One region of the Shewanella sp. DC2-4 genome, then DNA from elsewhere that is predicted to be linked to it. Evidence: predicted binding sites of a transcription regulator. Region 1 holds the regulator's gene; each other region holds the start of a gene.

Evidence for each region. The regulator sigma-54, encoded in region 1, starts transcription at its own class of promoters, with help from an activator protein. The targets are predictions, from matches to a motif close to GTTGGCACGNNNNTNGNNT.
Region 2: HQQ92_RS18910 (TorF family putative porin) is a predicted target of sigma-54. The motif match lies at 6,088-6,106, and genes of this name have one in related genera.
Region 3: glnA (glutamate--ammonia ligase) is a predicted target of sigma-54. The motif match lies at 5,447-5,465, and genes of this name have one in related genera.

The regions. Positions count from the first base shown of each region.
Region 1 is NZ_JABRVR010000002.1:3,666,205-3,673,133, reverse strand. It holds gene HQQ92_RS16765 (OmpA family protein) at 1-555, shown strand, start outside; gene HQQ92_RS16760 (molybdate ABC transporter substrate-binding protein) at 821-1,657, shown strand; gene mgtE (magnesium transporter) at 1,737-3,101, opposite strand; gene HQQ92_RS16750 (HPr family phosphocarrier protein) at 3,352-3,627, opposite strand; gene rapZ (RNase adapter RapZ) at 3,614-4,468, opposite strand; gene ptsN (PTS IIA-like nitrogen regulatory protein PtsN) at 4,465-4,908, opposite strand; gene hpf (ribosome hibernation promoting factor) at 4,911-5,198, opposite strand; gene HQQ92_RS16730 (RNA polymerase factor sigma-54) at 5,227-6,705, opposite strand; gene lptB (LPS export ABC transporter ATP-binding protein) at 6,813-6,929, opposite strand, start outside.
Region 2 is NZ_JABRVR010000002.1:4,173,922-4,180,850, reverse strand. It holds gene HQQ92_RS18930 (CHASE domain-containing protein) at 1-1,998, shown strand, start outside; gene HQQ92_RS18925 (response regulator) at 1,995-2,429, shown strand; gene HQQ92_RS18920 (bifunctional diguanylate cyclase/phosphodiesterase) at 2,439-4,154, shown strand; gene rimK (30S ribosomal protein S6--L-glutamate ligase) at 4,334-5,239, shown strand; gene HQQ92_RS18910 (TorF family putative porin) at 5,298-5,990, opposite strand; gene HQQ92_RS18905 (HU family DNA-binding protein) at 6,281-6,553, opposite strand; gene HQQ92_RS18900 (response regulator) at 6,713-6,929, opposite strand, start outside.
Region 3 is NZ_JABRVR010000002.1:305,369-312,297, reverse strand. It holds gene HQQ92_RS01985 (4Fe-4S binding protein) at 1-171, shown strand, start outside; gene HQQ92_RS01980 (hypothetical protein) at 436-852, shown strand; gene HQQ92_RS01975 (diguanylate cyclase domain-containing protein) at 1,313-2,338, shown strand; gene typA (translational GTPase TypA) at 2,731-4,542, opposite strand; gene glnA (glutamate--ammonia ligase) at 5,553-6,929, shown strand, end outside.

The DNA of each region.
Region 1 (6,929 bases):
GGCGCATTGATTGGTGCCGTCGCGGGTGCCGCAATTGGGGTGGTATCTTCGAGCAAGAGCGACCGCGGTAAAGGTGCCTTAATTGGTGCTGCATCGGGCGCTGCAGTCGGTGGTGGTATTGGTTATTACATGGATGTGCAAGAGACCAAATTACGCCAACAATTAGCCTCAACGGGCGTGAGTGTGACCCGTAACGGCGATAACATCATTTTGAATATGCCTAATGAAGTGACCTTCGGCGTAGATCAAACCGAGTTAAGTGACGGTGCTAAACGCGTGCTGAATTCAGTGGCGGTTGTGGCCAAGGAATACAGCAAAACGCAGCTTAACGTATTAGGTTATACCGACAGCAGTGGTTCAGACTCTTATAATTTACGTCTGTCACAGGTCCGTGCTAGCGAAGTGGGTAATTACTTGATGAGTAAAGGCGTTGCCTCTGCCCGTGTAAAATCAAAAGGTATGGGTGAAGCGAGTCCTATTGCATCAAATGCCAATGCAAATGGCCGAGCACAAAACCGCCGCGTTGAGATCGTACTAATACCAACAGGTAAATAGTCTGGTCTAAGCACAAAGTTCTCGCTGAAAAAGTCGCCAGGGGCGACTTTTTTGTTTTCAGTGGTGGGCTAATTGAGTGATTAGCTTGCCGTGCTTCAATTAGACAATTTGTCCTTTATGAAGCGCACCTTGAGTGACCTGCACCACAAACATATCACTGCTAATTACCTTGGGATGAGTTCAGCTTGATCCCTTTATCGATTTCACGTTCTGTATGGGGATAAGTCACAAGAATGACTTTTAGTGCCTAAAGGAGAATATGACTATGATAAGCAAAAATGTGTTAGTAGCCTTGAGTTTAAGTCCTGTCATCATGGTGACTGCTGTACAAGGAGTGCCGATGAAAGCCGAAGTGACCACAGGAGCCGCGCCGATAGAACTGCGCGCCGCAGGCAGTTTAAAGGCTGCGATGAGTGATATTATTGCTGCTTATCAAGCACAGTCGCAAATAAGTGTTGTAGCGCAATATGCGCCCTCAGGTTTATTGTTAAAGCGCATTCAAGAGGGCGAGAAAGTCGATATCTTTGCCTCGGCGAATATGAAACATCCACAGGCATTAGTGGATTCGGGTCAGGGCGAAGCGGTGCAAATGTTTGCCCGTAATCAACTCTGCGCTGTTGCTCAAGACACAGTTCAGGTGACGAGTGCGACCTTACTCGATACCTTGTTAGATCCTAAGGTTAAAGTCGGCACCTCAACCCCGAAAGCCGACCCCGCGGGTGATTATGCCTGGGCCGTTTTTGCTAAGGCCGAAGTGGTAAAACCTAATGCGAAAGCCGCGTTAGAGACCAAGGCATTACAACTGACGGGCGGCCCTGAGAGCGTTAAATCGCCTAAGGATCGTAACCCCTATGGCTGGGTAATGGAAAACAAGCAAGCGGATATCTTTTTAACCTATTGCACTAATGCTGTGCTGGCTAAAAAAGAAGTGCCGAGTTTACAAATCATCGACTTACCGCAGGAACTCGCCGTGGGTGCCGACTATGGTTTACTGGTTTTACAAGGCGCTAATACTGTCGCTAAGCCGTTAGCTGAGTTTATTCTATCGACCAAAGGCCAAGCGATTTTGAGCAGTTATGGTTTCCAACCTCCGGCAAAATAGCCTTCTTTAGTTTTCCTGCGGGATAAAAAACGGCACCTTTGAGGTGCCGTTTTTGTTATTAGCTCAAACTGTTAAAGCGTTAGTTCATCAGGTAGAGCGTCGCTAACCCGAGGAAGGCGAACAGGCCAACCACGTCAGTGACTGTGGTGAGCACCATACCGCCAGCGAGGGCAGGATCGATTTTAAGTCGTTTTAAAATCAATGGAATACTCGCACCTGCAAGCCCAGCTACTGTCATATTGATCAGCATAGCGCTACCAATTAATCCCGCCAGTGCCATATCATCCTTCCATAGCCACACGGCGACAAAGACTAAAATCGACCACATCAAGCCATTGAGAAAACCAATCGATAGCTCTTTACCGATAAGCCAGCGAGCGTTGCTTTGGCCGATATGGCCTAAAGCAATACCGCGGATCACGAGCGCTAAGGTCTGATTACCGGCAACACCGCCCATGCTAGGGACAATTGTCATCAAGATGGCGATAGTGGCAAATTGCTCAATAGTGCCTTCAAACATATTGCTGACCGACGAGGCAAGCAGGGCGGCGAATAAGTTTATAGTAAGCCAGAGCGAGCGACGTAGGGTACTTTTTAGCACAGGACCAAAGGTATCTTCATCTCCGTCCATCCCCGCCATACCCATCATGGAATGTTCAGCATCTTCGCGGATAACATCGACTACGTCATCGATTGTGATACGTCCGAGTAGCTTACCATCACTGTCGACGACAGGTGCCGATACCCAGTCATTGCGTTCGAATTTCTGCGCGACTTCGCTGTCGGACATGCTCACCGGAATACTTTGAATATTGGGATCCATGATATTGCGAATTGTGGTGCTTGGCGCGCAAGTCAGCAGATCTGCCAGCCTAACACCGCCAAGGACTTTGTCCTGTTTGTCGACCACATATAAGGTATCTGTGGTGTCGGGTAGGTTGCCCCTTTGCCGAAGATAGCGCAGCACCACATCGATATTCACATCGGGTCTTAAGGTGACTGTATCTGTATTCATCAAGCTGCCGGCGGTCTCATCTGGATAAGATAGGGCTTGTTCTACCCTCAGGCGATTTTGCTCCGTCATCGACTGCAACACTTGTTTGTAAACGGCGTCGGGAAGACTTCGCAGAATATAGGCGAGATCGTCGGTGTCCATGCTTGCTGTCGCTTTCGCGACTCGCTCAGGGCTCATGCTGCGGATCAGTGGGTCTTTGAGTTCTTCACTCAACTCATCGAGTATGTCGCCTATTTGTTCCTGATCGATGAGCTGCCACAATACTTGTCTGGCACTTGGCGGTGATGATTCTAAGATCAGCGCGATATCTGAGGCGGCCATTTTTTGCAGCATATTACGCACATGCACGAACATGCCGCTGCTAAGCGCTTGGTTTAACTGGTCAAGACTATGTCCGGTGTGATCGTTTTCTGCATTATCTACGGGCATTTGTCCTCCATTGTGCGGCAAATTGGTTTGAGATCTTAGTGTTGGGCTAGGATTTTGCGGTGACTAAGCGTCAGTCGATGACATAGATTAAGACGGCTAAGGTAAGGTTAAGGCCAGCGCAATGACCGCTAGTGTAATCGCCTGTGGCTTGTATCGTCGAGCGACAAATGTTTTGCCATGTGTGAATGGCAAGTTTTTAAAACTAGACATGAAGTGAAACTAACGATGAAGTGCTTAGTGTGAAGTGAAACTAACAGGCTTCGTCAAACTTAGCGTCGATTAAGGCACAAATGGCATCGAGAGCCGGCTCTGCATCTGGGCCTTCGGCGATAAGCTTGATGGTTTTACCCATGCCAGTTTCAAGCATCAGCAAGCCAAGCACACTGGCGGCCGATGCTTGTTTATCGCCTTGGATTAAGGTGATGGTCGCATCAAACTCGGAAGCCAGTACCACCAACTTAGTGGCGGCACGGGCATGTAAACCGAGCTTATTACAGATGGTTATCTGACGTTCAAGCTTTGGCATTATTGAGCTCTCGATGACGGGCATAAACTTTATGTTTACCGTTACTAAAGCGTTTGGCCAATTGCTCTGCGACGTAAACGGATCTGTGCTGTCCACCTGTGCAGCCAATGGCCACAGTTAAATAACTGCGATTGTTACGCTCGAGGTGCGGCAGCCAAGTCTCCAGTAAGTTTTCGATTTGCCAGATGAACTTATTAACCAGTGGTTGACGATTTAAGAACTCAGCTACGGGTTCATCTAAGCCAGTCAATGGCCGCAGCGCCAACTCCCAGTGGGGATTGGGCAGGAAGCGCACATCGAACATAAAGTCGGCTTCGGTGGGCATTCCGTGCTTAAAGCCAAAGGACTCGAAGTTGATCACGAGTTCTTTATCGACACTACCAAGGAGAATTTGTCTGACTTGGTCGCTTAAATCATAGATATTCAAATTCGACGTATCTATGTAGTGATCGACCAGTTTTGACATAGGCTCGAGCAGTTTCCCCTCCAGCTTTATCGCTTCTTGCAAAGAGACTCGGCTCTTCGACAAAGGATGCAAACGGCGGGTTTCGCTGTAACGCTTGAGCAGAATTTTATCGCTGGAGTTAAGGAAGAAGCTCGTTAACTCAGTATCTGGAGGTAGGCTAGCGAGTTGTTTTACTAAGACCTTATCCTGCTCAGGCATGTTACGCACGTCGACACTGATGGCGACGAGATCGTTACTGCCTTTGAGTTGCTCAAGCAAACTGCCAATCAATGGCAAGGGAAGGTTATCGACACAATAATAGCCGAGATCTTCGAGTACCCTAAGGGCGACAGATTTGCCTGAGCCTGAGCGGCCCGACACTATGACCAGTTTCATCCAGTGATTACCTGATAGAGTTCCGTTTCATCATGCGTCTTGCGTAATTGCTTTAATATTTGCTTGTCGCTCAGCTTTTCGGCCATGCAAGACAAGGTACTTAAGTGCTGCTGACATTGGTCTGCAGGCACCAGTAGTGCAAATAAAATATCAACAGGTTGCTTATCGATAGCATCAAATGCTATCGGCTCTTCACACTTAATTAGTATGGCAATGGGCTGATCTATATCGGCTAGTCGACCATGTGGAATGGCGATGCCGTTACCTATACCTGTGCTCCCCATCTTTTCGCGCGCCACTAGGCTTTCGAATATCTCTTGAGATGAGAGGGTCGGGTACTGGGCAGCGACTAAGTCGCTGATGAGTTCCAGTACCTTTTTCTTGCTGCCCGGAGTGGCGCAGGTAGTGCACTCCGGCCGCAGTATGGTACAAAGTTCCATTATTAGTGTTTTGTTAACTTCTCTTTGTGTTTAATAACCTGACGGTCAAGCTTGTCAATCAGGGCGTCTATAGCGGCATACATGTCAGCATGCTCTGAAGTAGCAAAAACTTCACCACCTATGAGGTTTATTCTCGCTTCGGCAATCTGTTGCATTTTCTCAACATTGAGCACAACGTGCACATTATTGATCTGTTCGAAATGGCGTTCAAGTTTTGAAAACTTTTCTTCTACATATGCACGTAACGATTCGGTAATTTCGACATGGTGTCCACTTAGGTTTATTTGCATAGAAACGTCCTCCGATATCCACTGTAGGTTATAAACTTTTACGCTGATTAGAAGGTGGAATAAGCATAGCCTCTCGGTACTTCGCAATGGTTCTGCGGGCTACGTTGATCCCTTGTTCTGCCAGAAGTTGTGCCATCTTACTATCGCTTAATGGTTTTTTCTGGTTTTCCGCTGCCACCAGTTTCTTTATAAAGGCTCTGATTGCTGTGGATGAGCACTCACCACCATCGTCAGTACCGACGTGGCTAGAGAAGAAGTATTTTAGTTCAAAAAGTCCCTTAGGGGTATGCATGTATTTTTGAGTTGTGACCCGTGAGATGGTGGACTCATGCATTTCTACCGCTTCGGCAATATCGTTAAGCACCATAGGCTTCATGGCTTCTTCACCATACTCAAAGAAACCTTGCTGATATTGCACTATGCAATTAGCAACTTTAAGCAAAGTATCGTTACGGCTTTCTAAGCTCTTAATAAACCATTTAGCCTCTTGCAGATGGCCGCGAATAAATTGGCTATCGGCTTGGTTTTTGGTACTGCGTGCCATAGAAGCATAATGTTGATTTACATTGATTTTTGGCATGCAGTCAGGATTAAGCTCAACGACCCAGCGGCCATTTTTCTTCGACACAGACACATCTGGGATAACGTATTCGTCATTATTGGGCGTGATCAACAAACCTGGGCGAGGATTGAGGGTTTGGATAAGTGCTATACCATCCCTTAATTCATCTTCTTTTAATTTAGTCTTACGCATCAATAACCTAAAATCACGGGCGGCGATCAGATCTAAATGATCTTTGATCAGCATACGGGCGTTTTCTAGGTTGGGAGTATCAGCGGCGAAATGCGACAGTTGGATCAGCAGGCATTCACTTAAATCGCGGGCGGCAACGCCTATGGGATCAAAATGCTGAATACGCTTGAGTACGGCTTCGACTTCGTCAAGCTCAACTTCAGGATTGCCCATGGCTTCGAGAATTTCTTCAGTGCTTTGGGTGAGATAGCCCTGATCGTCGATGGCATCAATAATGGCGGTGGCAATGGCTAAATCGGTTTCAGAAAACGGCGTGAGGTTTTTTTGCCATTCTAAGTGTTCGTACAAACCTTCACTGGTCTCGCCTTGGAAGGGCATATCGTCTTCACGACTGCCGCCGGGGCCTGAGTTTGGGGAGGCGGTAAACACTTCATCCCATGTGGTGTCCATGGGGAGCTCATCGGGCATGGATTCTTTGGTTAGCGACTCTGCCGTATCTATGGTGGAGCTGTCTTTTTCTGGTGGCAGAGTGCTAGATTCACTGAAATCCGTATCGGATAGCGTTTGGTTTACAGGGGTTTTAGTGGCGTCGAATTGATCCTCTTCCAGCTCGAGAAGGGGATTAGAATCTAATGCTTGCTGGATCTCTTGCTGCAGTTCTAATGACGACAGTTGCAACAGACGTATAGCCTGTTGTAGTTGTGGCGTCATGGTTAACTGTTGACCCAGTTTGAGCTGGAGTGACGCTTTCATGTTACCGCTGATCCCTACGTTATTATTGTTGGATGAGGTCGCTTATTATTATCTTGAGTGAAGCCCAATGGCGGTATAAATTGCCTCCATTGGCTTCGCTCGATTAACTATAGCCTGAATTGTTCACCTAAGTACACAGCCCTAACTTGCTGATTGTCTAAGATCTCTGCTGGAGTTCCTTCGGCAATCAGGTTTCCGTGACTCACAATATAAGCATGTTCACA
Region 2 (6,929 bases), 510 kb from region 1:
CGTTTCGAAAATAGCGTTCAAGAATTAACAGAAGCCGTGAATCGCAGAATGCTTGCCTATGAGCAAGTCTTACGTGGTGGCGTTGGCTTATTATTATCCTCGAGTAATGTGACACGTCAGGAATGGCAAACTTATGTCATCAATGCTCATTTATCTGAGTATTACCCAGGTTTTCAAGGTTTTGGCTATGCTCAGTTACTTCAACCTGAAGCATTAAGTGCGCACATCCAACAAGTTCAAGCTGAAGGTTTTAAAGACTATAAAGTTTACCCAGAAGGAACGCGTGATCAGTATTGCGTGATTGTGTACTTAGAACCCTTTGATTGGCGTAATCAAAGAGCCTTGGGTTATGACATGTGCTCCGAGTCTAATCGATATAAAGCCATCACTCGCGCTATTACCACTGGACTGCCGACAGTTTCTGGCAAAGTCGTATTAGTTCAAGATACTTCTGATGATGCGAAAGCGGGCTTTTTAATGTATTTACCGCTTTATCAAGGCACCACAACAACAGAGGCTGAGCGTAAACAGCACGTGTTTGGACTTGTGTATGCAGCGTTTAGGATGGATGACCTCATGCAAGGGATTATGGGGGAGCGATTCTCAGGCTTGAAACTTGCCATTTATGAAAGTCCGCAGGCAAGCGCTGACAGTCTAATGTTTACCAGCAGCAAAGTGGCCCCGAATGAGCAGGATGTGTTTTATCACTCACAGACTGACTTAGTTGGAGGGCAGTTGTGGCGCTTAGACATTTCATCACAATCGCGTTTTATCTCGAGAGCGGAACAGACCCAAGGTATGTGGCTCCAATTTATCGGTTGTGGTTTTATTTTGGCATTGTTTTACTCAGTGTTAATTATGGCGCGTAATCGATATAAGGAGTCTTTACTGACTTCAGAGTTAATTGCTAACGAAAAACGCTTTAGATTAGTAATTGAAGCCTCTCCAAGTGCGCTATTTATGGTGGATAAATCTGGATTTATTACTTTAGTGAATACCCATGCTGAACGTTTGTTCGGCTATACCAGAGACGAGTTACTCGGTCGTTCCATCAATATGTTATTGCCCGAAACCCTAAGGGATGCTCATCAGCAGCACATGAGTAACTATTTAGTGCAGCCTATTGCGAAAAATATGTCGATGCGGGATGACCTGTTTGGCTGTTGTAAAGATGGCAGTCGACTCGCAATTGAAGTGGGGTTGACGCCTATTCATTTTAGTAATGGCATTTCTATTCTCGCGACAATTAATAATGTCTCTGAACGTAAACGCATTGAAGTTCAGCGTGCAGAACATATGCTTGAGCTTGAGCGTATCAATCAAGAATTAGACAGGTTCGCCTATATTGCTTCCCATGATTTGAAATCCCCCTTACGTGGTATCGAGCAGCTAACCTCTTGGTTATCAGAGGATTTAGTCGATAACACCAATGAAAATGTACAGAAATACCTAGGGCTTATCCAAAGTCGTATTCATCGAATGGTGTTATTACTCGATGGACTATTGATGTTTTCTCGGATTGGTCGTGTTGATACCGAAACTACTGAAGTGAAAAGTCGGCAACTGGTTGAAGACATGTTTGCGCTCGTCGCGCCGCCACAGGGATTTGAATTAGTCCTAAAAGGTGAATTTCCAAATTTTTATACCGTAAGACCATTGTTGGAATTAGTTATACGAAATTTAATCAGTAACGCCATAAAACATCATGACTTAGGTACAGGTGTGATTACGGTTTCATGTGAGGCGGTTGATCAGCAGTATCGATTCAGTGTGATAGATGATGGTCCGGGGATATCAAGCTCATATCATGAAAAAGTCTTCGAGATGTTTCAAACACTTAAACCAAGAGATGAAGTTGAAGGCAGTGGTTTAGGCTTATCACTTGTGAGGAAAACGGTTGAAAGTTTAGGTGGAGAGATTCAGCTCAAATCGCAGGGCCGAGGTTGTTGTTTTTGCTTTAGTTGGCCTAAGAAAATAGTGAAAAAGGAGCTTCTATGAGCGCAGCAAATCACTATCAACAGGTCACCATTTTATTGGTTGATGATGATGACGTGGATTACATGGCCGTGCAGCGGGCGATGAGACAATTGAGGTTACTCAATCCCTTAGTGCGTGCTCGGGATGGGATTGAAGCATTAACTATTCTAACTAGTTTAGACACGATCAAAGGTCCGTATCTTATTTTGCTCGATCTTAATATGCCAAGAATGAATGGGTTTGAGTTCCTTGAGCGAATACGCTCAGATCCTTCTCTTTCTTCGTCTGTCGTTTTTATGCTCACCACGTCGAGTACCGATGAAGATAGGATGAAAGCCTATAGCCATCATGTGGCTGGTTACATGGTTAAAACTGATATGAAAGACGGTTTTAACAATATTTTTAATATGCTTGAAGGTTATTGGCGAATAGTGGAGCTCCCATCCGCATAAGGTGAGTATATGGATTTACTACTGATCGATGATGATGAAGTTGATAGAACTGCGATCATCCGAGCACTCAGACAGTCAAAGTTGACTTTTAATGTGGTCGAAGCAAATTGTGCATTTGATGGTTTAAATCTCGCATTAGAACGTCATTTTGACGGTATTCTATTGGATTATTTATTACCCGATGCTAATGGCTTAGAAGTGTTGATCAAGCTCAATGCCATGACGCAAGACCAGACCGTAGTCGTTATGCTGAGTCGCTATGAAGATGAGAAACTGGCTCAACGCTGTATTGAACTAGGGGCACAGGACTTCTTGCTTAAAGATGAGGTTAACTCGCGGATACTAACCCGTGCAATTCGTTATGCGAAACAAAGATCTTCAATGGCGTTGGCGTTACGCAATAGTCACCAAAAACTAAAAGAGCTAGCTGAACACGATTCGTTGACTAAGCTGGTTAATCGCTATGGTTTTGAACTTTGTCTTAATCGAGCGATAGCAAGGGCCAAACGTTGTCACGACTATTTAGCCGTTATCTTACTCGATTTAGATGATTTTAAAGCGATCAATGACACTCTAGGCCATCAGACGGGGGATATTCTTTTAGTTAAAGTAGCCGCTCGATTAAGTGAAGTACTACGAGATGGCGACATTATTGCCCGTTTAGGTGGGGACGAATTTGTCGTGCTAGTCACTGATAATGATTATAAATATTTCCCTATGATTGTGGCTAATCGATTGTTAAAAGTGTTTGAGGACGTGTTTTGTCTCGGTGATAACGATGTGCTTATTGGTGCCAGTATCGGCGTGGCTTTTTATAATGAAGCGGCTTCGAACAGTTCTGAGCTGATGAAATGTGCCGATATCGCTATGTATCGCGCTAAAAAAATGGGCCGAAACCAGATTCAGTTTTACTCAGAAGCTTTAGATAAAGAGGTGCGTTACCGTAATCATATCGAGTCGAGTTTGCGTACTGCCTTAAAAAGAAATGAATTTAAGGTTCATTATCAAGCGCAAGTGAATGCGAAAACCCATCAGCTGGTGGGGATGGAAGCCCTTATCCGATGGCAGCATCCTGTAGACGGCATTATCACCCCAGATCAATTTTTACCCATAGCCGAAGAAATTGGATTAATGGAGGACATTGATGATTGGGTGCTTGAACAAGCCTGTATTCAGGCACAGGTTTGGTTAACCCAATTACAGCCAACAGGGAGAGAATTTACCATTGCCGTTAACCTGTCTGCATCGCAAATTGGAAATGAGAACCTGTTTGATAAAATAGCGAATACGCTGACTAAGACAGGACTTCCTGCTGTAGCATTAGAGCTTGAAATTACTGAGAATTGCCTTATTGAAGATCCCCATGAACATGCCAAAATGCTCGATAGAATCGCCGAGTTAGGGGTGCGTTTTGCCCTTGATGATTTTGGGACGGGTTTTTCGTCCTTAGAACATATCAAATTGTTTCCCATTAGCGTGCTGAAAATCGATAAAAGCTTTGTCGCTTCCTATGATAAGGATGATAAAGACACTCGTTTGCTCGCTGCATTACTTAACTTCGCCCATGGGTTTAATGTCATATCAGTAGCTGAGGGCGTTGAAACAATTGAGCAGGCTGAGTTTTGTACTTCTCGCCATTGTACTGTATTACAAGGTTATTTGTTTTCTCGTCCCTTAGATGCAACGGAGTTTGAGGCTAAGTATATTCTGCCGCTGTTAACTTAAACCGAGTTCCGAGTGTGATAGGTCTTGAAGTATTTCATTAGCATAATGATTTCGTCTGGTGAGGAATATTTTCTTGCTTTACACTGAGCAATAGACAAATATCAGCCCCTTTTTCTGTCGCTGTGCTTTTGGTGCCGCAGAACGGTTTATTCACTCATGCTTAAGTTGGTCACTCAGCAATGAAAATAGGTATTTTATCCCAATTCCCCCAGTTGTATTCAACACAACGTTTAGTCGCGGCTTGCCAAAGTCGTGGACATGAAGCGGTCGTGATCAATACGCTGAATTGCTATATGAATATTAATTCTATTAAACCTAGCATTCATTATGAAGGTACTGAATTAGTTGGGTTTGATGCCATCATTCCGCGTATTCATGCTAGCGTGACTTTTTATGGTTGTGCCGTTGTACGTCAGTTTGAAATGATGGGCGTATATGCCGCGAATGATTCAATCTCCATTGCGCGTTCGCGGGACAAATTGCGGGCACTGCAACTACTTTCCCGCAAAGGGATTGGCATGCCAGTGACGGGTTTTGCCAATAAGCCAAATGATATCCCAGATCTCATCAATATGGTGGGCGGCGCTCCGTTAGTCATTAAATTACTCGAAGGCACTCAAGGGATTGGTGTCGTACTCGCTGAAACTAAAACGGCTGCTGAGAGCGTGATTGAAGCATTCTTGGGGCTCAAAGCGAATATCTTAGTGCAGGAATACATTAAAGAATCCAATGGTAGTGATATTCGTTGTTTTGTTGTCGGTGACAAGGTTGTTGCTTCGATGAAGCGTCAAGGTCCCGAGGGCGATTTCCGCTCTAATCTGCATTTAGGTGGTTGTGGTGAGGTGGTAAAAATCACCTCTGTTGAGCGTAAAATGGCTATTGCTGCTGTGAAGGCGATGGGATTGGTTGTCGCGGGAGTCGATATTTTACGTTCTAACCGTGGCCCACTGATCCTTGAGGTTAATTCGGCGCCTGGCATTGAAGGGATTGAGCAAACAACAGGGATTTCAGTGACTGAGCCCATTGTTGAGTATATCGAGAAAATGGTTGCGGCCCGTAAAACAAACCGGTCAATTATTGCCTAGTAGGTGATGGTGATAAAACGACGCCACTTTTTAAGGTGGCGTTTTTTATGTTTAGAGCTTATAGATCAAAACTGTAGGAATATCCGAGTACTAGTTTGGCATCATCATCGGTGAGATCGGTATCTGAGACCATAAATGACACTGTGCCTATACTGGTATCTGCGCTGAGAGTCACGTTATAGTCGGCATAATTATCTTCGCCAAACCAAGATTGGACGACATCACCGTTTGAGTAACCATAGTGTACTGATAAACTCAGCTTTTCAGTGAGAGGTACGGATACCGTCGCGGCAAGATAACTGAGATCTTTATTATCTAAAGGATCGGCGGCCAGATCGTCACCGGCATTGATGACTTGGGAGTAAGCCAGTTCGAGCCATTTCCACGTGACAGCAGCATGGAGCTCACCAAAATCAATACTGCCCGGCGCGTCTGGATAAGCGTAGTAGAGATAGCCAAAGTCGTAGCTGATGTCTTCGGTAATACTGCCGCCATAACCTGCATATAGATCAAGCTCGTAGCTAGTATCATCACCAAAATCCACATTCGATGCCCAAGTTCCCGCATAAAATCCAGAATCGTGGCTGTAGTCAAGGCCACCTTGGATTGCGACTGCATCTTTAGTTTGGGTCGCACCGCGCCATAGGTAATTAGAGGTACCGCCAATGTTGCCTGATACGGCTGCAAAGGCGTTGCCTGCCAGTAACATTCCCGTCGATAAGGCCAAAACGCTGTACAGTGATTTCTTCATGCTCATCCCCTCGATTGACTTATTTATCGATTCACCATTGGCACACTCAAAGTCAGCTGTGTTCATTAGTGCATCTTGGTTTTTTCTAAGGAAGGATTTGCTAATCACATGCCACTATTACAATGCCATGTAAAACAAAGGATTAGAGCTTGCAATGTTAATGAAATGTTTTTATTTGCCAGTTTGTGGGGCAGAGGCGCACTTTTGTTGTGCAAAAAATATTCAGTGCTTCACTGGGATTGGGCAAAAAAAACGCCTCACAATGGAGGCGTTGTATTGAATTTTATAACTTAGTTTACGCTGTCACGTAGGGTTTTACCCGCTTTAAACTTAGGCACTGTCGCTTCAGCAATTTGAATTTCTTTACCAGTTTGTGGGTTACGGCCAGTGCGAGCGGCACGAGTCGCTGTTTCAAAAGAACCGAAACCTACGATGGAGATTTTGTCACCATTTTTCATTGATTCGGTAATAGCTGCTTCAAAAGACTTCAATGCGCGTGCTGCTTCTACTTTCGTTAGATCGGCATTTTCTGCAATTTTGGCGATTAGTTCAGTTTTGTTCATTTTTATTGTCTCTTCTTTCCGTAGATTTATTTGAAATAAGCGTGCCTAACATGCCATAAGGTTTAACACTTGGAAAGCCTTTTGCGTCTAGCGTGCAGCAGGATGTTCAGTAAAGCGCAGAATATTTACTCAGTTCGTGACTTAAGTTTTATTCTGGTTTTATTCTTCTAACAGTTGATAGAGTAATTTTTTAACAAGTTTGGGTTCAAAGGGTTTGTCACATAAGGCATTTACACCCGCTTGGGACACATTGCTGAGGTGGGTATCGTTGGCTTCGGAAGACACCATCAAGATGGGAATGTGCGATTGTTGGCTTTCATTGCGGATAAATTGTGTCAAAGCTAGCCCATCTACACTCGGCATATTGTAATCAGTG
Region 3 (6,929 bases), 3.4 Mb from region 1:
CTTGGGCTGAAATCCGGCCATAGACTCGGTCATAAGGGATTGCTCGCATTAGTGCTCATCGCATTATTTATCCTACCGCTGGGCGCTTACTTAGCGGGGTTCTGGCATAGCCAAACACCAGACAACATCCGCATGGAATTGATCCAAGTGATTAATAGAATTGGGCACTAGAACACCTAAAATGACACATATGATGGGATCCAATTGCGATGGAATAAAACACTAACGAAATTGAAAAACAGCAGCAGATAAGACTAGAAAACCTCAAAATGGAAACCTTTAGGTACAACTAAAGGTTGACCCACTTAGTAGGAATAATCTGAAAGGATTAAAATAAAATCATATAGAACAGATGCTTAATTGACACAAAATCTAATTACTGGTCTAATTCGCGCGCATTTAATAAAGGAATGTATTAACCAAAGGAATTATTGTGTGAAAAAATCATTATTGATCGCTCTTACTGCTCTACCATTATTTGCTTATGCTGGCCCATTCGATTCAATCGTTAAATCAGCAACTCAATCTGTCACTGACACAGTGAATGATACGGCAACCAATGCGTTAGACAGCGCAACGAATGAAGCGATTAAAAATACATTCGGCATTAAAGAAGGCTCAACCAAGCAAACAATCACTGAAAAATTAGGTGCGCCTGCTAGTACTTATAATGAAGCGGATCTAGAAGTTTGGGCCTATGATCTTAGTGCGTTAAATGCAGCTTCTCCAATGCTGGCAGAAACCACTAAAACTTTGCTGAAAGATAATGAAGTCGCTCAGAAAAATGTGACTATCAGCTTCAAAGGTGAAAGTGTCAATGCGGTAAAATTGGCAGATAAAGCTAAATCATAAGTTTGACTGCTCACTCGATAGGGTTCTAAGTCCTATCGAGTATCCCGACGTCCTCGGTCGCACCACAGCGATGATAGGCGTCAGCAATAAAGCCACTGCCAAGTAATACTATCCAGAAAAGACCTCACCTGCCGCCCAGTGACACACTCAGCTAACGCAATCCGGTAACCTCTCATCAGCAGCCACTGCTAAGCAATACCAACAAGCTTGGCCTGATTTTGAACCAACCCAACAGGCTGTGTTAAATAATACTTGGGCTAAATGATACATTAAGTGAATGCAAAACAATTTTGTCTCACAGACCATACTGCAGATAATGGCTTACATCACTCTCTGCAGTATTTTTAATATATACGTCATAAAATTGATTACAATCAGGCAACAGCTAGACTTTATCGCAGATAATATTCCTATACGGATATTAGGAAAATGGTTTTATGTTCCCCAACGGAGCTAACCTATGCGACCCGACCGACAGCAATTGATCCATTCGTTATTTGACGAATATATTGAGATGTATGCCTCCCGTGATGACAGGCTAACTCGTCGCTTTAGTGATAACTTTAGCGGCTATGCAGGGAGCAGTGACCAGCTTGTCACCAGCAGGGAAGAATGGGTGCGAATCACTCGTCAGGACTTTGCACAAGTGCCTGAGCGAATCCACATCGAAATGTTAGATCTTTCTTTACAAGACCTTGCCGACAACCTCGTGGTTGTGACTGCCTTTTTCCATATCCACTTACCTATCCCTAATCCTATGCTTTCCCGCGAGACAGCACGGCTAGTGTTGATATTTCACCGAGAAAACAACGACTGGATGATTGTCCACAGTGGCATATCCATCCCCTACGGCTTAGCCCACAAAGGGGAAATTTACCCGATCGCGCGATTAGAGGAACGTAACGTCGAACTTGAATCCATGATCACAGCTCGAACCTGTGAGCTGGCAGAAGCCAATAGGCAACTTGAAATACTCAGCAATACCGACGGTTTAACCAATATCGGCAATCGCCGCCTATTTGACATGATGTTACAAACAGAGTGGAGTCGTGGACAAAGGAGCAATTCCTCACTGGCCCTCATCATGCTCGATATTGACCACTTTAAACAATTTAACGATCACTATGGCCACCTCGCCGGAGACGATTGCCTTAAACAATTAGCGAGTACACTGTCCCAGTCCGGTCGCAGAGCGGGCGAATTAGTCGCTCGCTACGGCGGCGAAGAATTTGTCATTCTATTACCTAATGTCGATAATCAAACCGTACTTGAGACAGCGCAGCATATACATCAGTTGATCCAAGCCATTGCCATTCCACATGCAAATACCGACCTTGGGATTGTGACAGTGAGCGCAGGCGTCGCCTATCTGCAACCCTCTAACAAACAAAATGCTTTAGAACTCGTTCGCCAAGCGGACGCCGCCCTCTACCGCGCAAAATCCGCTGGCCGCAATTGCATACGGGTGATGGATGAGGACTACTAATACCAATCGTATTAAATATCTGTTCATTCAGCGGGAGTTCAACGCGCTTTAGACAAGGCGAAGGCTTGAAGGCATCGTGGTGCTCTGTCGAAAGCCTTGAACGCAGTATAAAGCGCGTTGCCATGCCGTTAACATCAGCCGCCCTTCGGGAGCCACACAGGCATCCCACTCCGGTGTTGCATTGACTTAAAAGGGAATCACCATTTCTGCGTCAATGCGCCTTGGATTGAGATGCCTGTGAGGCTCTGAACTGATTAGCTATTTAATGTGATTGGTATAATACCCATTATTCAATTTATCCCAACAAAAAGCCCTGCACAGTTTCCTATGCAGGGCTTTTTAAACCGATTGACTCACCTTAAGGGCGTGTCACCTGAATTAACAGGCTGGCATTAACCGCGGTTAAAGCGCTTACGATCGTTTTCAGTCAAGTGTCTCTTACGAACACGAATGTTCTTAGGCGTTACTTCAACTAATTCATCATCATCGATGAACTCAAGCGCTTGCTCAAGTGTCATTGTGATTGGCGTCGTCAGCACTTGGGCTTCGTCAGTACCAGAAGCACGCATGTTGGTCAGCTGCTTACCTTTCAAACAGTTAACTGTCAGATCGTTTGAGCGAGCGTGAATACCAACCACTTGGCCTTCGTATACTTCAGCGGCATGGCCGATAAAGAGACGACCGCGATCTTGCAGACCGAACAGTGCGAAGGTCAATGCCTTACCCGTTGCGTTAGAGATCAATACGCCGTTAGCGCGTTGACCGATATCGCCACCTTTGTGCGGACCGTAATGGTCGAATGAGTGATAAATTAGACCAGTACCAGAAGTCGCTGTCATAAACTCAGTTTGGAAACCGATTAAACCACGGCTTGGGATGATGAAGTCGATACGTACACGACCTTTACCATCAAGCTGCATGTCTTTCATTTCAGCTTTACGGGTACCTAATTTCTCGATTACTGTGCCTTGATCTTCTTCTTCAACGTCAACAGTCAACGTTTCAAATGGTTCACACAGTTCACCGTCGATAGTTTTCAGAATAACTTCTGGACGTGATACGGCTAACTCGTAACCTTCACGACGCATGTTTTCAATCAAGATTGATAAATGCAATTCACCACGACCAGATACACGGAAGCGATCTGGACTTTCTGTTTCTTCAACACGCAGTGCCACGTTGTGGACTAATTCTGTTTGCAGACGCTCCAGAATGTTACGTGAAGTCACATACTTACCTTCTTTACCTGCAAAAGGTGAAGTATTAACTTGGAAAGTCATGGTCAGAGTAGGTTCATCAACAGTCAAAGGTGGCATAGCTTCTACTGCACCAACGGCACAGATAGTGTCAGAAATTTTCAGCTCGCCTAAACCAGTGATAGCAACGATGTCGCCAGCGTTAGCAATTTCAACTTCAGTACGGTCTAGACCCATGTAACCTAATACTTGGCCCATTTTACCGTTACGAGTTTTGCCATCAGCGCCAATAATAGTCACTTGTTGGTTCGTTTTAACGCTACCACGCTTGATGCGGCCGATACCGATAACACCCACGTATGAGTTGTAGTCGATTTGCGAAATTTGCATCTGGAACGCGCCTTCGGCGTCAGCATCTGGGAAAGATACTTTTTCAACGATAGTTTGGAACAGCGGCGTCATATCATCGCTCGCTACATCCGGGTCTAAAGTTGCAAAACCGTTTAACGCAGAAGCGTAAACGATTGGGAAATCTAGCTGCTCGTCAGTTGCACCTAAGTTATCGAACAGGTCGAATACTTGGTCAATAACCCAATCTGGGCGTGCACCTGGACGGTCAATTTTGTTGATAACAACGATTGGCTTTAGGCCTTGAGCAAACGCTTTCTTCGTTACGAAGCGAGTTTGTGGCATTGGACCGTCAACGGCATCAACTAGCAATAATACTGAGTCAACCATAGACAGAACACGCTCAACCTCACCACCGAAATCGGCGTGGCCTGGGGTATCAACGATGTTAATACGGTAGTCGTTCCACTTGATGGCAGTATTCTTTGCCAGAATCGTGATCCCACGTTCCTTTTCAAGATCGTTGGAGTCCATCACCCGCTCAGTGGCTTCTCCTCGGGTTGCAAGGGTGCCTGACTGTGACAGCAACTTGTCTACCAGGGTCGTTTTGCCATGGTCAACGTGTGCAATAATGGCGATGTTACGTAAATTCTCTAGCACGGATAAACCTCTTACCATCAAACAAAAATAGGGATATTTCAGTAATTCGTTATGGTGATCGAGCTCGATCTACCACAATAAAAAGCGTGCCATTCTACTCCAGAGCGGCCTTGGCGCACAGGATTATTTTTGAACACTTATAAAACAATTCGCCAATCCTTGGGTAATTTCCGCCAATCATCCACTGAATGAAATCCTCTATAGCCAGAGTTAACGCTCTGTTTAATTGCCATATTCGTAGGAAAAATCCGAGTTAAGCAGCTGAATTTGCTATTTTTCGTATTCAATGTTAGCACTGCTAATGTCGATTTAAGCATCAGCAAAATCGACTTAGATACAGAGAAATTACCACGTCAACACACTGCAATAAATTCTGCTGCACACTTAATCTAGCATTCATGTTGGCGTTTACACCCGATGGCATTAAGACTCACTTCATTGTCACGGGATACCTTTTTACGCATCACTGATTTCACTTGGCCTGTGAACAGCAAAGACATTTCGCACATGAGAACGAACTCTTTCCTAATAATATGATAATAAACCACTATTGGATTGATAATGCGTGGCATAGTTGGACAGACTAGCGTGGTTTTATGACAATTATGCGGCGGTTATGCGGTGATAAATAGTCTCGTGCAGTACTGCAAGTATGTGTGAGCTTCACAGAGGCGGTACTTACTGAGATAGTGAAAGCCAAAGCGTTATTGCCATCTCAGTGCCATATAAGCGGTGCATGTTATCGCTGTGCATCCCAGCTTAAGGTTTGCATGAATCAATTCAGTGCGCACCAAAATGGAGTAATGCACCAAAATGCCACAGACAAAAGCACTATTATGGTGCACACGCGAATCCAATTAAGTGCAACAAAGATTTTAAACCATGTTAATCAGTAAGTTAAATTATTGGCATGGATATCGCTTTATAGCTCGTAAATTTGGCTCAAGATAAATCACTTGAGTTAAAAGATTATAGAAGGGGCATCCCTTTACCCTACCGGAGGCTTGAGAATGTCAGTTGAATCAGTTTTAAAGCAACTTGAAGAATTAGAAGTTAAGTTCGTTGATTTACGTTTTACCGACACTAAAGGTAAAGAGCAGCACGTATCTATTCCTTCTCATCAGGTAGATGCTGATTTCTTCGAAGACGGCAAAATGTTTGACGGTTCTTCTATCGCAGGTTGGAAGGGCATTAACGAATCAGACATGGTACTGATGCCAGATCCAACGACATTCGTACTGGATCCTTTCACCGAAGAAACCACAGCGCTGATCCGTTGTGACATTCTTGAACCCGGTACCATGACAGGTTACGACCGTGACCCACGCTCAATTGCTAAAAAAGCAGAAGCTTACCTGATCTCTACTGGTATCGCTGATACTGTATTGATTGGACCAGAACCAGAATTCTTCCTATTTGACGATGTCCGTTTCGGTACTGACATGTCAGGTTGTTTCGTTAAGATCGACGCTAAAGAAGCGGCTTGGAACTCAGGCACTAGCTACGAAGGCGGCAACACAGGTCACCGTCCATTTGTTAAAGGCGGTTACTTCCCAGTTGCACCGGTTGACTCATCACAAGACCTACGTAGCGCTATGTGTTTAGTGCTCGAAGAAATGGGCCAAGTGGTTGAAGCGCATCACCACGAAGTGGCGACTGCAGGTCAAAACGAAATCGCCACTCGCTTCAACACCTTGACTAAGAAAGCGGATGAAATCCAAATTCTGAAGTACGTAGTGCACAACATGGCACACGCTTACGGTAAGACGGCGACTTTCATGCCTAAACCCATCGTTGGTGACAACGGTAGCGGCATGCACGTTCACCAATCTCTGGCGAAAGACGGTGTTAACTTGTTCGCTGGCGACAAATACGCAGGTTTAAGTGAAACGGCTCTGTACTACATAGGTGGTATCATCAAGCACGCTCGCGCGCTGAACGCTTTCACTAACCCAAGCACTAACTCTTACAAGCGTTTAGTGCCACACTTTGAAGCACCTGTTATGTTGGCCTACTCTGCCCGTAACCGCTCTGCATCAATCCGTATTCCAGTGGTACCAAGCCCTAAAGGCCGTCGTATCGAAGCACGCTTCCCTGATCCACATGCAAACCCATACTTAGGTTTCGCAGCGCTGCTGATGGCGGGTCTTGACGGTATCCAAAACAAGATCCACCCAGGTGAAGCGATGGACAAAGATCTGTACGATCTGCCTCCAGAAGAAGCGGCTGAAATCCCACAAGTGGCAACGTCATTAGAAAACGCCCTTGAAAATCTGCAAGCTGACCATGAGTTCCTGACAAAAGGCGGCGTGTTCAGTGAAGATTTCATCCAATCTTATATCGTACTGAAAACAGCAGAAGCTGAGCGCGTAGCACGTACAACTCAC